4 regions of the Massilia suwonensis genome follow, and region 4 is predicted to be linked to each of the others. Evidence: predicted binding sites of a transcription regulator. Region 4 holds the regulator's gene; each other region holds the start of a gene.
What was found. Region 4 encodes sigma-54, which starts transcription at its own class of promoters, with help from an activator protein. Its sites were predicted from a motif close to TGGCANGNAANCTGCTTT; they were not measured.
Positions count from the first base shown of each region.

Region 1: ACFPQ5_RS03405 (methanol/ethanol family PQQ-dependent dehydrogenase) is a predicted target of sigma-54. The motif match lies at 1,677-1,694, and genes of this name have one in related genera.
Region 2: ACFPQ5_RS19460 (pilin) is a predicted target of sigma-54. The motif match lies at 2,465-2,482, and genes of this name have one in related genera.
Region 3: ACFPQ5_RS06680 (PEP-CTERM sorting domain-containing protein) is a predicted target of sigma-54. The motif match lies at 1,678-1,695, and genes of this name have one in related genera.

Region 1 covers NZ_JBHSMR010000006.1:21,255-25,337, reverse strand. Annotated here, with positions in the region: gene ACFPQ5_RS03420 (S-(hydroxymethyl)glutathione dehydrogenase/class III alcohol dehydrogenase) at 1-538, shown strand, start outside; gene gfa (S-(hydroxymethyl)glutathione synthase) at 562-1,140, shown strand; gene ACFPQ5_RS03410 (hypothetical protein) at 1,210-1,551, shown strand; gene ACFPQ5_RS03405 (methanol/ethanol family PQQ-dependent dehydrogenase) at 1,791-3,596, shown strand; gene ACFPQ5_RS03400 (c-type cytochrome) at 3,693-4,083, shown strand, end outside.
Region 2 covers NZ_JBHSMR010000013.1:2,526,610-2,530,692, reverse strand. Annotated here, with positions in the region: gene sucC (ADP-forming succinate--CoA ligase subunit beta) at 1-613, shown strand, start outside; gene sucD (succinate--CoA ligase subunit alpha) at 629-1,510, shown strand; gene ACFPQ5_RS19465 (pilin) at 1,799-2,254, shown strand; gene ACFPQ5_RS19460 (pilin) at 2,546-2,980, shown strand; gene ACFPQ5_RS19455 (pilin) at 3,105-3,560, shown strand; gene ACFPQ5_RS19450 (flagellar brake protein) at 3,615-4,083, opposite strand, start outside.
Region 3 covers NZ_JBHSMR010000011.1:9,771-13,853, forward strand. Annotated here, with positions in the region: gene ACFPQ5_RS06675 (LysR substrate-binding domain-containing protein) at 1-469, shown strand, start outside; gene ACFPQ5_RS06680 (PEP-CTERM sorting domain-containing protein) at 481-1,611, opposite strand; gene ACFPQ5_RS06685 (YeeE/YedE family protein) at 1,862-3,079, opposite strand; gene ACFPQ5_RS06690 (YbhB/YbcL family Raf kinase inhibitor-like protein) at 3,291-4,083, shown strand, end outside.
Region 4 covers NZ_JBHSMR010000015.1:165,170-169,252, reverse strand. Annotated here, with positions in the region: gene lptC (LPS export ABC transporter periplasmic protein LptC) at 1-146, shown strand, start outside; gene lptA (lipopolysaccharide transport periplasmic protein LptA) at 161-781, shown strand; gene lptB (LPS export ABC transporter ATP-binding protein) at 781-1,542, shown strand; gene ACFPQ5_RS24300 (RNA polymerase factor sigma-54) at 1,568-3,034, shown strand; gene hpf (ribosome hibernation-promoting factor, HPF/YfiA family) at 3,098-3,454, shown strand; gene ACFPQ5_RS24290 (enoyl-CoA hydratase/isomerase family protein) at 3,571-4,083, shown strand, end outside.

The DNA of each region.
Region 1 (4,083 bases), on a different contig from region 4:
CGTCGTGTTCGGCCTGGGCGGCATCGGCCTGAACGTGATCCAGGGCGCGAAAATGGTCGGGGCCGACAAGATCATCGGCATCGACATCAATCCCGGCCGCGTCGAGATCGCGCGCAAGTTCGGCATGACCCACTTCGTCAATCCGAACGAGGTCGGCAACGTCGTCGACCACATCGTGCAGCTGACCGACGGCGGCGCCGACTTTTCCTTCGAGTGTGTCGGCAGCGTCCAGCTGATGCGCCAGGCGCTCGAGTGCTGCCACAAGGGCTGGGGCCAATCCTTCATCATCGGCGTCGCCGCGGCCGGCCAGGAAATCAGCACGCGGCCCTTCCAGCTCGTCACCGGGCGCCAATGGAAAGGCTCTGCTTTCGGCGGCGCGCGCGGCCGCACCGACGTGCCGAAGATCGTCGACTGGTACATGGACGGCAAGATCAACATCGACGACCTGATCACCCATACCTTACCGCTCGAGCGCATCAACGAAGGCTTCGAGCTGATGAAGAGCGGGCAGTCGATCCGCTCGGTCGTGCTGTACTAATCCAACCACAAGGAGACGCGATCATGAGCAGTGCAACCAATATCCATCCGGCAGTCGACGGCATGAAGCGGTCCGACCCCAACTTCGCGGGCGGCACGCTGACCTGTCTGTGCAGCAGCAATCCGGTCACGGTCGAGATCAAAGGGCAGGTGGCGCACAACCACGTGTGCGGCTGCACCAAGTGCTGGAAGCCGGCCGGCGCGCTGTTTTCGCAAGTCGCCGTGGTCGGACGCGAGAATGTCAAGGTCACCGCCAACGAAGACAAGCTGCAGGTCGTCGACCAGAGCGCCACGATCCAGCGCTACGCCTGCCGCGACTGCGGTGTCCACATGTACGGGCGCATCGAAAACACCGGACACGCCTTCTATGGACTCGACTTCGTGCACACCGAGCTCTCCAAAGAAAAGGGCTGGGCTCCGCCCGAGTTCGCCGCCTTCGTCTCCTCGATCATCGAGGCAGGCGCCCCGCCGCAAGAGATGGGCGCGGTGCGTGCCCGCCTGACCGAGATGGGCCTGCCGCCCTACGACGCGCTCTCGCCGGCCCTGATGGACGCGATCTCGACCCACGTCGCCAAGCAGCGTGGCGTGCTCAGGAACGCATAACCAATACCTGCGGAACACGCAGTGGCCGGTCCGCACCTGACCGGCCGCTGCGAGCCCCATGGAGAGAAGATGAAGCGAAGCATATTGTTGTTGGCGGCGGGCCTGGCGCCCTTGGCCGTCCAGGCCCACGATTTCCCGACCAGCGGCCGGGTCGAGTACGTGCTCGAATGCATGCAGAAACACGAGGGCAAATACGAGTACCTCTACAAATGTTCCTGCGCTATCGACCACATCGCCAAGGAAATGTCGTACGAGGACTACGTGGCGATGTCGACCGCCCAGCGCAACCAGACCCTGGCGGGCGAGCGGGGCGGCATGTTCCGCGATCCGCCGACCGTCAAGGTGATGGCGAACAAGTACAAAGCCTTGCAGGCCAGCGCCAGCAAGGCCTGTCACGTGCCCGAGCGTTGAGCCCGATGATGAGTTCGATGTTGCGCACGATGTTCAGTACGGTGCTGCGTCACGGATGGCACACGTTCAGGGCCGACTGTCACGAATTCTGCACAGGACGCCGCGCAGTACGCACATGCAGACACTGGCACGGTAAGTGCTGTGCTGTTGGTTGGGGCTACCCCGCCTGTCGCAGTCCGGAAGTTTGCCTGCAAGCGTAATCAGGTCGCACCGCGTATAAAACCAAAGGAGACTTAACCATGTCACTCACTACAAGACTCATCCGCTGGTGGCCGTGCCTGGCGCTGGCGGCTGCCCCGGCCTTTGCCGCCAACTCCGACGTCGAGCAGCTGACGAAGGATCCGAAGAACTGGGCCATGCAGTCCGGTAACTTCGCGAATCACCGCTACAGCGAGCTGAAACAGATCACCGCCAAGAATGCCAAGAACCTGCAGGTCGCCTGGACCTTCTCCACCGGCGTGCTGCGCGGCCACGAAGGCGGACCGCTGGTCGTCGGCGACACCATGTACATCCACAGCCCCTTCCCGAACAAGGTGTTCGCACTCTCTCTGGAAGACCAGAGCATCCGCTGGAAGTACGAGCCGAAGCAGGACCCGACCGTCATTCCCGTGATGTGCTGCGACACCGTCAACCGCGGCGTGGCCTACGCCAACGGCAAGATCTTCCTGCAGCAGGCCGACACCACCCTGGTCGCGCTCGATGCCAAGACCGGCGCCGAGCTCTGGAAGATCAAGGTCGGCGATCCGAAGATCGGCGAGACCACGACCAATACCCCGCACGTGTTCAAGGACAAGGTGCTCACCGGTATCAGCGGCGGCGAATTCGGTGTGCGCGGACGCGTGACGGCGCACGACATGAACACCGGCAAAATCCTGTGGAAGGCCTACAGCACCGGGCCCGACAACGAACTGATGGTCGACCCCGGCAAAACCATGACCTGGACCGACGGCAAGATGGCGCCGATCGGCCCCGATTCCTCGCTCAAGAGCTGGCAGGGCGACCAGTGGAAACTGGGCGGCGGCACGACCTGGGGCTGGTACAGCTACGATCCGGCGACCAACCTGGTCTACTACGGCACCGGCAACCCGAGCACCTGGAACCCGCGCCAGCGTCCCGGCGACAACAAGTGGTCGATGACCATCTTCGCCCGCGATCTCGACACCGGGATGGCGAAATGGGTTTACCAGATGACGCCGCACGACGAGTGGGATTACGACGGCGTCAACGAAATGATCCTGGCCGACATCAAGGTCAAGGGCCAGCCGCGCAAGGCCCTGGTGCACTTCGACCGCAACGGCTTCGCCTACACCCTCGACCGCGTCAGCGGCGAGCTGCTGGTCGCCGAAAAATACGACCCGAAAGTGAACTGGGCGACCCACGTCGACATGAAGAGCGGGCGTCCGCAAGTCGTGGCCAAGTACAGCACCGACAAGAACGGTCCCGATTTCAATTCGAAAGGCATCTGCCCCTCGGCGCTCGGCACCAAGGACCAGCAGCCGGCCAGCTTCAACCGCAAGAACGGCATCTTCTATGTGCCGACGAACCACGTCTGCATGGACTACGAGCCTTTCCAGATCGAGTACACGGCCGGCCAGCCCTATGTCGGCTCGACGCTCTCGATGTATGCGGCGCCGAACAGCCATGGCGGACTGGGTAACTTCATCGCCTGGGATGCCGGCACCGGCAAGATCCTCTGGTCCAAGCCCGAGAAATTCTCGGTCTGGAGCGGCGCGCTCTCGACTGCCGGCGACGTCGTGTTCTACGGCACCCTGGAGGGCTACCTGAAAGCGGTCGACCTGAACGGCAAGGAACTGTGGAAGTTCAAGACCCCGTCCGGCATCATCGGCAACGTCCACACCTGGGAGTACAAGGGCAAGCAGTACGTCGGCGTGCTGTCCGGGATCGGCGGCTGGGCCGGTATCGGCCTGGCGGCGGGCCTGACCAAGGGCACCGAAGGCCTGGGTGCGGTGGGCGGCTACAAGGACCTGGCGAAGTACACCGAGCTGGGCGGCGTGCTGACCGTGTTCGCCCTGCCTGACCGCTGAGCTTTGTCACCGAGGCGTTTGTCATCGAAGTTTGAATCACACTGAGGACGGTTGCCGGCGCCACGCCGGCGGCCGCCTCGCTTGCCGGGAATGGATATGAACAGAATCACGAAGATTGCAGCGGGCAGCGCCGTGTGCGCATTCATGGTGGCGCTGTCGGGATTGCCGTCGGCCGTCGCCGCTGCGGGCGATACCCCGCCCTACAAGGTTGCTGAAGGTAACAAGGTCGACGCACAGACCCTGAGCGGCTGGAAGACCTGGCGCGCCATGGCCTGCGAGCGCTGCCACGGCGCGGCCCAGGAAGGCATGGTCGGGCCCTCGCTGGTAAACAGTTTGAAGGTATTGAGCAAGGACGAATTCAAGGCCACCGTATTGAAAGGGCGGATCGAGAAGGGGATGCCGAATTTCGATACCAGCAAAATGGTGAGCGAGAACATCGACAACCTGTATGCCTATCTGAAAGGGCGATCGGATGGGGCCATCCAGC
Region 2 (4,083 bases), on a different contig from region 4:
GGCTTACTGGGAAACCGATTCGTCGCTGGCCGAAATCAACCCGCTGATCCTGACCGGCAACGGTAAGGTCATCGCCCTCGACGCCAAGTTCAACTTCGACGCCAACGCCCTGTTCCGCCAGCCGGAAATCATGGCTTACCGCGACCTGGACGAAGAAGATCCAGCCGAAGTCGAAGCATCGAAGTTCGACCTGGCCTACATCTCGCTCGACGGCAACATCGGCTGCCTGGTGAACGGCGCCGGCCTGGCCATGGCCACCATGGACACCATCAAGCTGTTCGGCGGCGAGCCGGCCAACTTCCTGGACGTGGGCGGCGGTGCGACGGCTGAGAAAGTCACCGAAGCATTCAAGATCATGCTGAAGAACCCAGGCCTGAAAGCCATCCTGGTCAACATCTTCGGCGGCATCATGCGTTGCGACGTCATCGCCGAAGGCGTGATCACCGCATCGAAGGCCGTGTCGCTGCAAGTGCCGCTGGTCGTGCGCATGAAGGGCACCAACGAAGACCTGGGCAAGAAGATGCTGGCCGACTCCGGTCTGCCGATCATCGCCGCCGATACGATGGAAGATGCAGCCAAGGCCGTCGTCGCCGCTGCAGCTGGTAACGCCTAATTCAAGGAATAAAAAATGTCGATCCTGATCAACAAAGATACTAAAGTCATCACCCAGGGTATCACCGGCAAGACCGGTCAGTTCCATACCCGTATGTGCCGCGACTACGCGAACGGCAAGGCTGCCTTCGTCGCAGGCGTGAACCCGAAGAAAGCCGGCGAAGACTTCGAAGGCATTCCAATCTACGCCAACGTCACCGAAGCGAAAGCCGCTACCGGCGCGACCGTGTCGGTCATCTACGTGCCGCCGGCAGGCGCCGCCGCCGCGATCTGGGAAGCCGTCGAAGCCGACCTGGACCTGGCAATCTGCATCACCGAAGGCATCCCTGTCCGTGACATGATGGCCCTGAAGGACCGCATGGCCAAGGCCGGCTCGAAGACCCTGCTGCTGGGCCCGAACTGCCCAGGCCTGATCACCCCGGACGAAATCAAGATCGGCATCATGCCGGGTCACATCCACCGCAAGGGCCGCATCGGCGTCGTCTCGCGCTCGGGCACCCTGACCTATGAAGCAGTCGGCCAGCTGACCGCACTGGGTCTGGGCCAATCGTCGGCAGTCGGCATCGGCGGCGACCCGATCAACGGTCTGAAGCACATCGACGTGATGAAGATGTTCAACGACGATCCTGATACCGACGCGGTCATCATGATCGGCGAAATCGGCGGTCCTGACGAAGCCAACGCAGCACGTTGGGTCAAGGACAACATGAAGAAGCCGGTCGTGGGCTTCATCGCCGGTGTCACCGCTCCTCCGGGCAAGCGCATGGGCCACGCCGGCGCGCTGATCTCGGGCGGCGCCGACACCGCGCAAGCCAAGCTGGACATCATGGAAGAGTGCGGCATCAAAGCCACCAAGAACCCATCGGAAATGGCACGCCTGCTGAAGGCCATGCTGTAATACCGGACAGTTCTTGTTCTGAAGAGGGAAGCCTGCGGGCTTCCCTTTTTTATTGGTGCATAGACCGGCACAACAATTTTCGTCAGCTGAATTGTTGTCAGACAGAAATTGCACACTGAGTGACAAAATTTGTCATACCAACTAGCTGTAATGACATCTTTTGTCGCTTTTATTGTCATCGAATTATCGATTCCATGCGGAAATGGGCTGGCACGGCGCTTGCAATATAGAGAACGTGGCACGAAGCACTACCAAAACAGACAACCCAATACCTACCCGGAGAACTCCATGAAATCGATGAAAATTGTTAAGAAGACCCAAGCCGGCTTCACCCTGATCGAACTGATGATCGTTGTCGCCATCATCGGCATCCTGGCTGCTGTCGCGATCCCCGCCTACCAGGACTACACCGCCAAGTCGAAGTTTGGCGCCGCACTGGCTGAAGTGTCGGCTGGTAAAGTGGGCTACGATTCGCGTCTGAACGACGGCGACACCGTCACCGCACCTGAACAGGCTGGCCTGAACAAGAAAGCCGACAAGACCGCCAACTGCGAATTCGACGTTGCTGCCGCTCCTGCTACCGGCCTGAGCTGCAAGATCGTCGCCGGTCCGGCAAGCGTGAAAGACCAGGTCATCACCCTGAGCCGCGACGCAACCACCGGCGCCTGGACCTGCGCTGCCACTACCGTGCCGCAAAAGCTCATCGGCGCGACCGGCATCTGCACCGGCAAGACCGCCGGCTAATAGCTGAACTTGCATCCACCAAGACCCCGCTACGGCGGGGTTTTTGTTTTGTCGGCTACGCAAAACGCTCGTGCTCGACCATGCAAAAATGTTCACCCATCTGGCATAAATTGGCAGCAGCCGACAAAACTTGTCACCCCAAAAGCTGTCCAGCGACGGCTTTTGTCACTTTTATTGTTGGGTAATTATTGAACAGGGGCGAAATCAGGCTGGCACGCGGCTTGCAATAGAGAAAGCGTGGCACCAAGCAACGCAACAGACACCCCCTCTCTACCTGACCGGAGTAACACCATGAAATCGATGAAAATTGTTAAGAAGGCCCAAGCGGGTTTCACCCTGATCGAACTGATGATCGTCGTCGCGATCATCGGCATCCTGGCTGCTGTCGCCATCCCTGCTTACCAGGACTACACCGCCAAGTCGAAGTTCGGCGCTGCCCTGGCTGAAGTGTCGGCCGGTAAAGTCGGTTTCGATGCCAAGCTGAACGACGGCGAAACCATTGCCGCGCCGGAAGACGCAGGCCTGGCCGCTGCTGACAAGCCGACCGCGAACTGCACCTTCGGCGCCAGCGCCACCACCCTGACCTGCAAGATCGTCGCCGGTCCTGCCAGCGTGAAAGAGAAGACCATCACCCTGACCCGTGACGCCACCAGCGGCGCCTGGACCTGCGGCGCAAATGTCGCCCAGAAACTGATTGGCCCGGAAGGCGTCTGCAAAGCTTCGTAATACCGGCCTTGCCTGACTCAAGAACCCCGCTTCGGCGGGGTTTTTGTTTTTGGCTGCGTCTCCTCAATCGTGCTCTGGCGCTCACGGTTATCGTTGCGGACTCTTCAACCACCGGAGAATTACCGTGACACGCACGAACCTTGTGAGGAAGAAAGAAGCAGGCTTTACCCTGGTCGAACTGATGATCGTCGTCGCCATCATCGGAATCCTGGTGACGATCGCGATTCCCGCCTACCAGGACTACATGGCGAAATCGAAGTTCGGCGTGGCCCTGGCCGAAGTCGCCGCCGGCAAGGTCGGTGTCGATACCCGCCTCAACGATGGCGAGACCGTCGCAGGGCCGCAAGACATCGGCCTGGCCGCCGCCGACAAGCCCACCGCCAACTGCAAGTTCGGCGCGGCCGCCAACACCGAGGCCGCCAGCCTGACTTGCCAGATCGTGGCCGGTCCCGCCAGCGTCAAGGACCAGACCATCACCCTCACGCGCGACAAGGATAGCGGCGTCTGGAGCTGCAGCGCGCCGACCGTTCCGCAAAAGCAGATCGGCCCCGAAGCGGTCTGCAAGGGCAAGGCCGGCTGATCCACCAATAAAAAACCCCGCCGCAGCGGGGTCTTGCATTGCAGGCGACGCGCCTCAGACGATCTTCTGCCGGTCGGCCAGCAGCGCCTCATAGGTCATGTTCTGCAGCAGGGTGTAGTGCCCCGGATCGAGGTCGATGAATTGCAGGCCGTAAGTGTACAGGTCGCTGTCGTCGGCCGCCTTGGCGACGTTGACGTTGCGGATCGCCGCGCGCGTCGACACCCGCACTTCCTGGTCGTCCGGCGGCGCCTTCAGCGAGAACTGCAGCGTGATCTGCTCTTCGTCAGCCGGCAGGCGGTTCGGAGACACCACCAGGGCGCCGCTCACCGACAAATTCAGGATCGTGCAGGCCAGCGGTTTGTTGTGGGTGCCGCTGCCGTGGATCTGCGCGGGCAGGTCGACCTTGACCCGCATTGCCGTGCGCAGGCTGGTGCCCTGCACCGAGGTCGGAAAGGAAACGTGGACATAGTACAGGGGCCGCGCGAACACGCGCTCGACGGTGCAGGCGAAGGAACAGACCTTG
Region 3 (4,083 bases), on a different contig from region 4:
TGCGCGGCGCATCATGTCGAACCGGCGCTTCCTCTGTGCCTCGCCGGCCTACCTGGCGCGCCACGGCACGCCGCAGACGCTCGCGGATCTCGCCAGCCACCGCTGCATCATCCACCGCCAGAACGACGAGGCCTACGGCATCTGGCGCTTCACGCAGGGCGACGCCAGCGAGGTCGTCAAGGTGCACGGCATGGTGTCCAGTAACGACGGCGACATCGTGCTCGGCTGGGCCCTGGACGGCCATGGCATTTTGATCCGCTCGGAATGGGACCTGGCCCGCTACCTCGACAGCGGCCGGCTGAAGATCGTGCTGCCCGAATTCTCCCTGCCCGACGCCGACCTGTTCGTCTACTATCCGAGCCAGCGCAACCAGACGCTGCGCGCGCGCGCCTTCATCGACTTCCTGGTCGAGCACTTCCAGGCGCCACCAGACCGGCCGGGCCGCGCTACGAAGGCCCGGCCAGGCTGAGCCACCGTTTCTCAGGCCTTGCGCTTGCGGCTGACGCCGAAGGCTGCGGCGCCCAGGCCCAGCAGCATTAGGGTTGCCGGTTCCGGAACGTCGTTCTGGACCGGGCGTGCGATGACATTACCGGCCAGGTTCAGCGTCAGGCCATAGCCCGAATACAGCGTGTTCGCCGCGTAGGTCGACGGCGCCAGGTCTGCCAGCGTCAGCTGGTAGGTGGTGCTGAAGCTGCCCAGCTGGCTGGCCAGGAAGGAAGCCTTGAAGCCCTGGCTGCCGCCGGCGGCGATGTTGTTGTAGGTGTCCAGGTTGGTCGAGAACATGCCGTTGCCGCTGCCCGTTTCGCTGACATTGGTCAGCTGCAGGCCGACACGCGCGCCTTTACCGTTAAAGATCGAGAAGAGCTGGTCGGCCGCGCTATCGCCCAGGTAGACCGAGCCGAAGTCCAGGTTCAGGGTCAGTGCCGAGCTGCCGTCTTCGAAGGACTGCGCCGCGTGCAGCAGGTACTCGTAGGTTGCGCTCAGCGTGCCGGTCCAGTCGAGCGTCGAGGTGGTGGTAGCGCTGGCAAAGGTGTTATTGGTCGTCCGGGCCGCTACGGTTGCCTGGGTGTTCACGGCGAAACTGGTGCCCGCGCCGACATATTGGTCCAGCGCGCCAGCCGTCAGCGTACCGTCGACGGTCGTCTTTCCAGGCGCCGTGCTGGCAGAGCAACCCACGTCGCGCTTCCCGTCGCAGGTAAGGGGCTGGGCGGTGGTGGTCCATGTCGCCGGCGCCGAGGCGCCAGGCAAGCTTATCTGGAGTGAACCGGTACCCGTGCCCGCCGCATCCTTCTTGCCGCTGTTTCCAGCAACGCCCGGCGCCGCTAAGGTGGTCGACTGTTTGTACTGAGACGCTACATTCACCTTCACGCCAGTCAGAACGCCGGTACTGGCGTCGAATTTGGCAATATTCGTCGATGTGGATTTCGATGTCGTATTAGCAGTGGCTGAGCTTGTCCCGGTAGTGGTGTTTGACGCAAAGGCTTGAGGAACGGTGAAATCGGCTGTAGCGGTGGTCGTCGAATTAACGACGGCTGCCGATGCAAACATCGGCAGCGACAACATGACGCCAAAAGCCGCGATCAGGGCGGGACGCAGAACATTGTTTGACATAGTTTGCTTTCAGTAGGTTTGGACGTGTCCGTATGCGTTTCGGACTTTTCTGTTACCCATGCTGAGTTAGCAAAAATTATGCCAAATTCATAAGCATCTGATCCTAAAAGAAATAAATTTTCCGATTGTAAATACAAAATCCAGATGTAAAGTTTCTCGACACTAATTTTTGTTGCGAATTTGATCTTGAATGTAAAATCGGAGAAACAATTGGCAGGCCGGAGGTTCTCTCCGGCCTGAAAGCACGCATTCAGCAGGCGGCAAGCTTCACACGCTCGACTTCGAGTCCGAACAGCGGACGCAGGCGCGTACCGAAGACGTTGCCGGCAAACGCGGCAATCAACCACAGCCAGCCGTGCAGGCTGCCCGAGACGATGCCGCTGAAGTAGGCGCCGATGTTGCAGCCATAGGCCAGGCGTGCGCCGAAGCCCAGCATCAGGCCGCCGACCATGGCCGCGACCAGGGAACGCAGCGGCAGCTTCCACACCGGTGCGTAGCGGCCGGCCAGGGCAGCGGCGGCCATCGCGCCGAGCACGATGCCGATGTCCATCATCGAGGTCACGTCCTGCGTTACCGGCGCGGCCAGCGCGGCGGCGTTCGCCTTGGTCGACCAGTAGGCCCAGCTCGGGGTATCGATGCCGATCAGCGCCGCGCCCTTGGCGCCCCACAGGGCAAAGGCCGAGGTCACGCCCCAGGGCCGGCCCGACAGCGCCAGCGTCGCGAAATTCAGCAGCACCAGCGCCAGCGCGCCCGCCACCAGCGGCCAGGGACCATGCAGCCAGGTCGCGCGGCCGGTCGATTTCACCGGCGAGACGACAATGCGGCCGTGACGGCGCTTCTCGACCACGACAGTGATAAAGGCGATCAGCGCGAACACGGCCCAGTTGAGCAGCAGCGCCGGCCCGGTCCCCAGGGTTTTCACCAGCGAGATCGGCGCCAGCTGCGGCAGCGAGGTCCAGAACGGCATGTAGGCGGTGCCGATCAGGGAACCGACGATGAAGAAGAACAGCGTGACCAGCATGCGCGTGCTGCCGCCGCCCACCGTGTACAGCGTGCCGGAAGCGCAGCCGCCGCCCAGCTGCATGCCGATGCCGAAGATGAAGGCGCCGACGATCACCGAGGTGCCGGCCGGAGAGACCAGGCCCGTGACCGGATTGCCGAACAGGGTGCCGCTGGCGAGCGCCGGGAAGAACAGCGCCACGCCGACGGCCAGCATCAGCATCTGCGCGCGCAGGCCGGCGCCGCGGCCGTCGGCGATGAAGACGCGCCAGGCCGAGGTAAAACCGAAGGCGGCGTGATACAGGGCCATGCCGAGCAGCGAGCCGACCACGAACAGGGAAGCCAGCTTGGCGCTGACGTTCTGCCCGAGGTACCAGGTGCCGAGCAGGATCAGCAGCAGGGCGACGCCGAGCGGCTTCAGGTTGATGTCCGCGCGCGGCGGAACGGAAAGCGTAGTGGAGGTAGACATTGTCGAGAAATAACAGTCGAAAATGGAATCCCGCATTGTCTCGCGTTTCGCTTATTTCTGCAGAGGGCGCTTCGGTTTGGCGTGCTGGCGCCTGTCACAGATTTGAACCGTTATCCCTTGTTCAATGTACGTTCTCCAACATACTGCCGGGCGCCGCTCTGGCACGATCGACCGACACTCACAGGACCGAATCGACTGGAAAGGATACCCAATGAAACGCGCGTTCGCAGCCTCCCTGCTGGCCATGGCGGTAAGCGGTGCCTATGCCCAGCAGGGCGATGGTACCCAGGTCTCCCTCGACAACAACATCTTCAAGCCGAACAAGCTCGATGCGACGCCGGAGCGCATGCGCGGCATCAAGGCCCCTGGCGGCTTCACGGTCACGCCCTTCGCCACCGGCCTCAAAAACGCGCGCATCATCGCGGTGGCGCCGAACGGCGACGTCTACGTGTCGCGGCGCGACCAGGGCGACGTGCTGCTGCTACGCGACGCCAACGGCGACGGCCGCGCCGACGGTCCCGCCGTCACGGTGGCGAACCGCGCCGGCGCCCACGGCCTGGCGATCCGCGACAACAAGCTGTACCTGATCACGGTGAAGGAAGTCTTCGCCGCCGACATCAAGCCGGACGGCCGCCTGGGAGAACTCAAAATGCTGATCGGCGACCTGCCCGACTCGGGCCAGCACCCGAACCGCACGATCGCCTTCGGCCCCGACGACATGCTGTACATCAGCGTCGGCAGCACCTGCAACACCTGTAACGAAAGCAATCCGGAAAACGCGACCATCCTGCGCGCCTCGAAGGACGGCAAGAAGCGCAACATCTTCGCCAGCGGCCTGCGCAACACCATCGGCTTCGCCTGGCATCCGCAGACCGGAGAACTTTGGGGCCTGGACCATGGCATCGACTTTCTGGGCGATAACCAGCAGCAGGAAGAACTGAACAAGATCGAGCACGGCAAGATGTACGGCTGGCCGCACGTGTACGGCGCCAACGAGATCTACC
Region 4 (4,083 bases):
CGAATCGCCCGGTCCAGATGACGCTCGGCGCCGCTTCCGTCAACGCCGTCGGCCTGGTGGCCGAGAATCCGACCCAGAAGCTGCACCTGGGCGGGCGCGGCACGATCGTCTATCCGCCGCGCCAGAGCGCCGCACCCAACCAATAACAGGAACGACCCCAATGAAAAAAATAGCTGTCGCCGCCTTCGTTTCCCTGCTCTCGCTGTCGCTCTCGCCAGCCCACGCCGAGCGCGCCGACTCGCTCAAGCAGGCCGTCATCAACTTCGACTCGCTCGACGTCGACGAAGTCACGCAGACGCGCATCCTGACCGGCAACGTGGTCCTCACGCGCGGCACCCTGGTCATGAAATCGGACCGCGCCCTGGTGAAGGAAACGCCGGAAGGCTACATGAACGTCACGCTCACCTCGGGCCCGGGCCGCGTCGCGACCTTCCGCCAGAAGCGCGACGGCGGACCTGACCTCTGGATGGAAGGGCAAGCCGAGCGCATCGAATACGACGAGCGCGTGGAAGTGGTGAAGCTGTTCTCGAAGGCGGTCGTGAAGGAGCTGGAAAACAGCCGCCTCACCAACCAGATCGACGGCGCCTACATCTCGTACGACAGCCGGCGCGAAGTGGCGACCGTGCGCAACGACGCCAGCGGCGAAAGCAAGGTCGGCGGCGGCCGCGGCACCCTGATCATCGCGCCGCGCCGTACTGCAACGGGCGCCCCCGCAGCAGCGCCTGCAGCAGCCGTACCGGCAACCCCGGCAGCAACGCCGGCAGCGGCAGGAAAGAAATAATGAAGGATGCACGCGACAACCGCAGTACCCTGGTCGTACGGGGCCTGCAAAAAAGCTATGGCAAGCGCCTGGTCGTGCGCGACGTGTCCCTGGAGGTCGGCTGTGGCGAAGTGGTCGGCCTGCTCGGCCCGAACGGCGCCGGCAAGACCACCTCGTTCTACATGATCGTCGGCCTGGTGCCGTCGGACGCCGGCTCGATCGAAATCAACGGCACCGATATCTCGAGCCTGCCGATCCACCGCCGCGCGGTACTGGGTTTGTCCTACCTGCCGCAGGAAGCCTCGGTGTTTCGCAAGCTGACCGTCGAAGACAACATCCGCGCCGTGCTCGAACTGCAGCACGACGAGAACGGCAAGTCGCTGAGCCGCGCCGCCATCGACGAGCGCCTCGATTCGCTGCTGGCCGAACTGCAGATCGAGAAGCTGCGCGAGAACCCGGCGCTGTCGCTGTCGGGCGGCGAGCGCCGCCGCGTCGAGATCGCGCGCGCACTGGCGACCAATCCGCGCTTCGTGCTGCTGGACGAACCGTTTGCCGGCGTCGACCCGATCGCCGTGATCGAGATCCAGCGCATCGTGCGCTTCCTGAAGGAGCGCGGCATCGGCGTGCTGATCACCGACCACAATGTGCGCGAGACGCTCGGCATCTGCGACCGCGCCTACATCATCAACCAGGGCGCCGTGCTGGCGTCGGGCCGTCCCGACGACATCATCGCGGACGAGTCGGTACGGCGCGTCTACCTGGGCGAACACTTCCGCATGTAGTAACGGATCAGAACCTAAGCGGACCATGAAACAATCCCTGCAACTCCGGACTTCGCAGCACCTGGCGCTCACGCCGCAGCTTCAGCAGTCGATCCGCCTGCTGCAGCTCTCCACGCTCGAACTGCACCAGGAGATCGAGCAGATCCTGTCGGATAACCCGCTGCTCGAACGGCTCGACGATCCGCTCGACCACTCGGTTCGCCTGCTGGCCGACGGCGCCATCAATGCCGCGCCGGCACCGAGCGAAGCGCCTGCGCCGAACGGCGAAGAAGGTGCTCCTGCCCCCGATGCGCCGGAAGGCGGCGAGGGCGGCGACGTCGAACGCGGCGAAGCCGAGGGCGAGTGGGGCGACCTTTCTCGCAGCGGCAATGCCGAAGGCGACGACGACGGCCGTCCGCAGCTGGGCGCGATGGGCGTGACCCTGCGCGAGCACCTGTGCGAACAGATCCGCGTCACCGCCGTCTCGGCGCGCGACCGCGCGCTGGCCGAACTGGTGATCGATGCCATCGACGACAACGGCTACCTCGAAGAGCAGCTCGACGAAATTCACGCGCGCCTGCCGAGCGAACTCGAAGTCGAGATGGACGAACTGCGCTGCGCGCTGGCGCTGGTGCAAAGCCTCGATCCGGTCGGCGTCGGTGCGCGCAGCGCGGCCGAGTGCCTGGCGCTGCAGATCCGCGCCATGCCCGGCGTGCCGCTGGTGACGCGGCGCATGGCTTTGAAGATCGTCGAGGGTTACCTGAACTGGTTCGCGCAGCGCGAATTCACCAAGCTGAAAAAGGCGCTCGACTGCGACGACGAAGACCTGCGCGAAGCGCAGGCCGTGATCCGCCAGTGCAATCCGCATCCCGGCGCGGCCTTCGCATCGAGCGTCTCGGACTATGTCGTTCCGGACGTTATTGTCCGCAAATCGAAGAACGGCTGGAGCGTCTCGCTGAACAACGAGGTGATGCCGCGCCTGCGTGTGAACAACGTCTACGCCAACCTGCTCAAGCAGGGAAAAGGCGAAGGCCAGATGAGCGCGCAGCTGCAGGAAGCGAAGTGGTTGATTAAAAATATGCGCCAGCGCTTCGACACGATCCTGCGTGTTTCGCAGGCAATTGTGGAGCGCCAGAAGAACTTTTTCAGCCATGGCGCGGTTGCCATGCGTCCCCTTGTGCTTCGCGAGATAGCTGATACACTAGGTCTACACGAGAGCACTATTTCTCGGGTAACAACTCAGAAATTCATGCTGACCCCGCACGGCATGTTTGAGCTGAAGTATTTCTTCGGAAGCCATGTCGCCACCGAAGCGGGGGGCGAAGCATCGTCCACGGCGATACGGGCGCTCATTGCGCAACTGACAGGAGCAGAGGACCCAAAGAACCCATTATCCGACAGCAAGATCGCGGAAATGCTCGGTGAACAAGGCATGGTCATTGCGCGCCGCACGGTTGCAAAATACCGCGAGGCACTCAAGATTCCTCCCGTCAGTCTCCGCAAATCCTTGTAACAGCGGCCCCCATGCGCACTCCTTGCGCGGCGCGGGCGCCGCTCACTTTTCAAAGGAGTGTGTATGAATCTCACTATCAGCGGTCACCACCTCGACGTCACCCCCGCCATTCGTGAATACGTACAGAACAAGCTGGAACGCATCACCCGCCATTTCGATCAAGTGATCGATTCCCATGTCATCCTCGCGATCGACAACCTGACTGAAAAAGACAAACGACAAAAGGCCGAGATCAACCTGCGCGTCTCCGGCAAGACGGTGCATGTGGAAAGTGTGGCGCAAGACCTGTACGCAGCGATCGACCTCCTGATGGACCGGCTCGACCGCCAGGTAATGAAATACAAGACGATGTTGAAGGACCATAGTCGTGAGGCGCTCAAGCGCCTGCCTGAAGGCGGAGAGGCCGCTGCCGCGATGTAATTCTCGGCAAGCAAGCACCGTCTGAACGAGGGCGCCGGAAGGGCGCCCTTTTCATTTTGTGCGCGGCGTAGGCGGGCTTGGGTAAAATGCATGTCTTTTCATCTATTGCGCTGACCATGACCGACCACGTCCTCACCCGCGTTGCCAACGGCACCGGCGTCATCACGCTCGACCGCCCGAAGGCCCTGAATTCCCTCTCCCTGGCGATGGTGCGCCGCCTCGCCGACATCCTGCTGGCCTGGCGCGACGACGCGACCGTGTCCGCGGTCGTGCTCGGCAGCAGCAGCGAAAAAGCCCTGTGCGCAGGCGGCGACATCCGCTTCTTCCACGAAGCCGGCCATGCCACGCCGACGGGCGGCAGCGCGCTGCTGGAAGATTTCTTCACCGAGGAATACGCGCTGAATCACCTGATCCATTTCTATCCGAAACCGTATATCGCGATTATGGACGGCGTCGTGATGGGCGGCGGCATGGGCATCGCCCAGGGCGGCCCTGAGACCGGCCTGCGCATCGTGACCGAGCGCACGAAGATGGCGATGCCGGAAGTGAACATCGGCCTGTTCCCGGACGTCGGCGGCAGCCATTTCCTGTCGCACGCGCCTGGTCAGCTGGGCAATTACCTGGGCCTG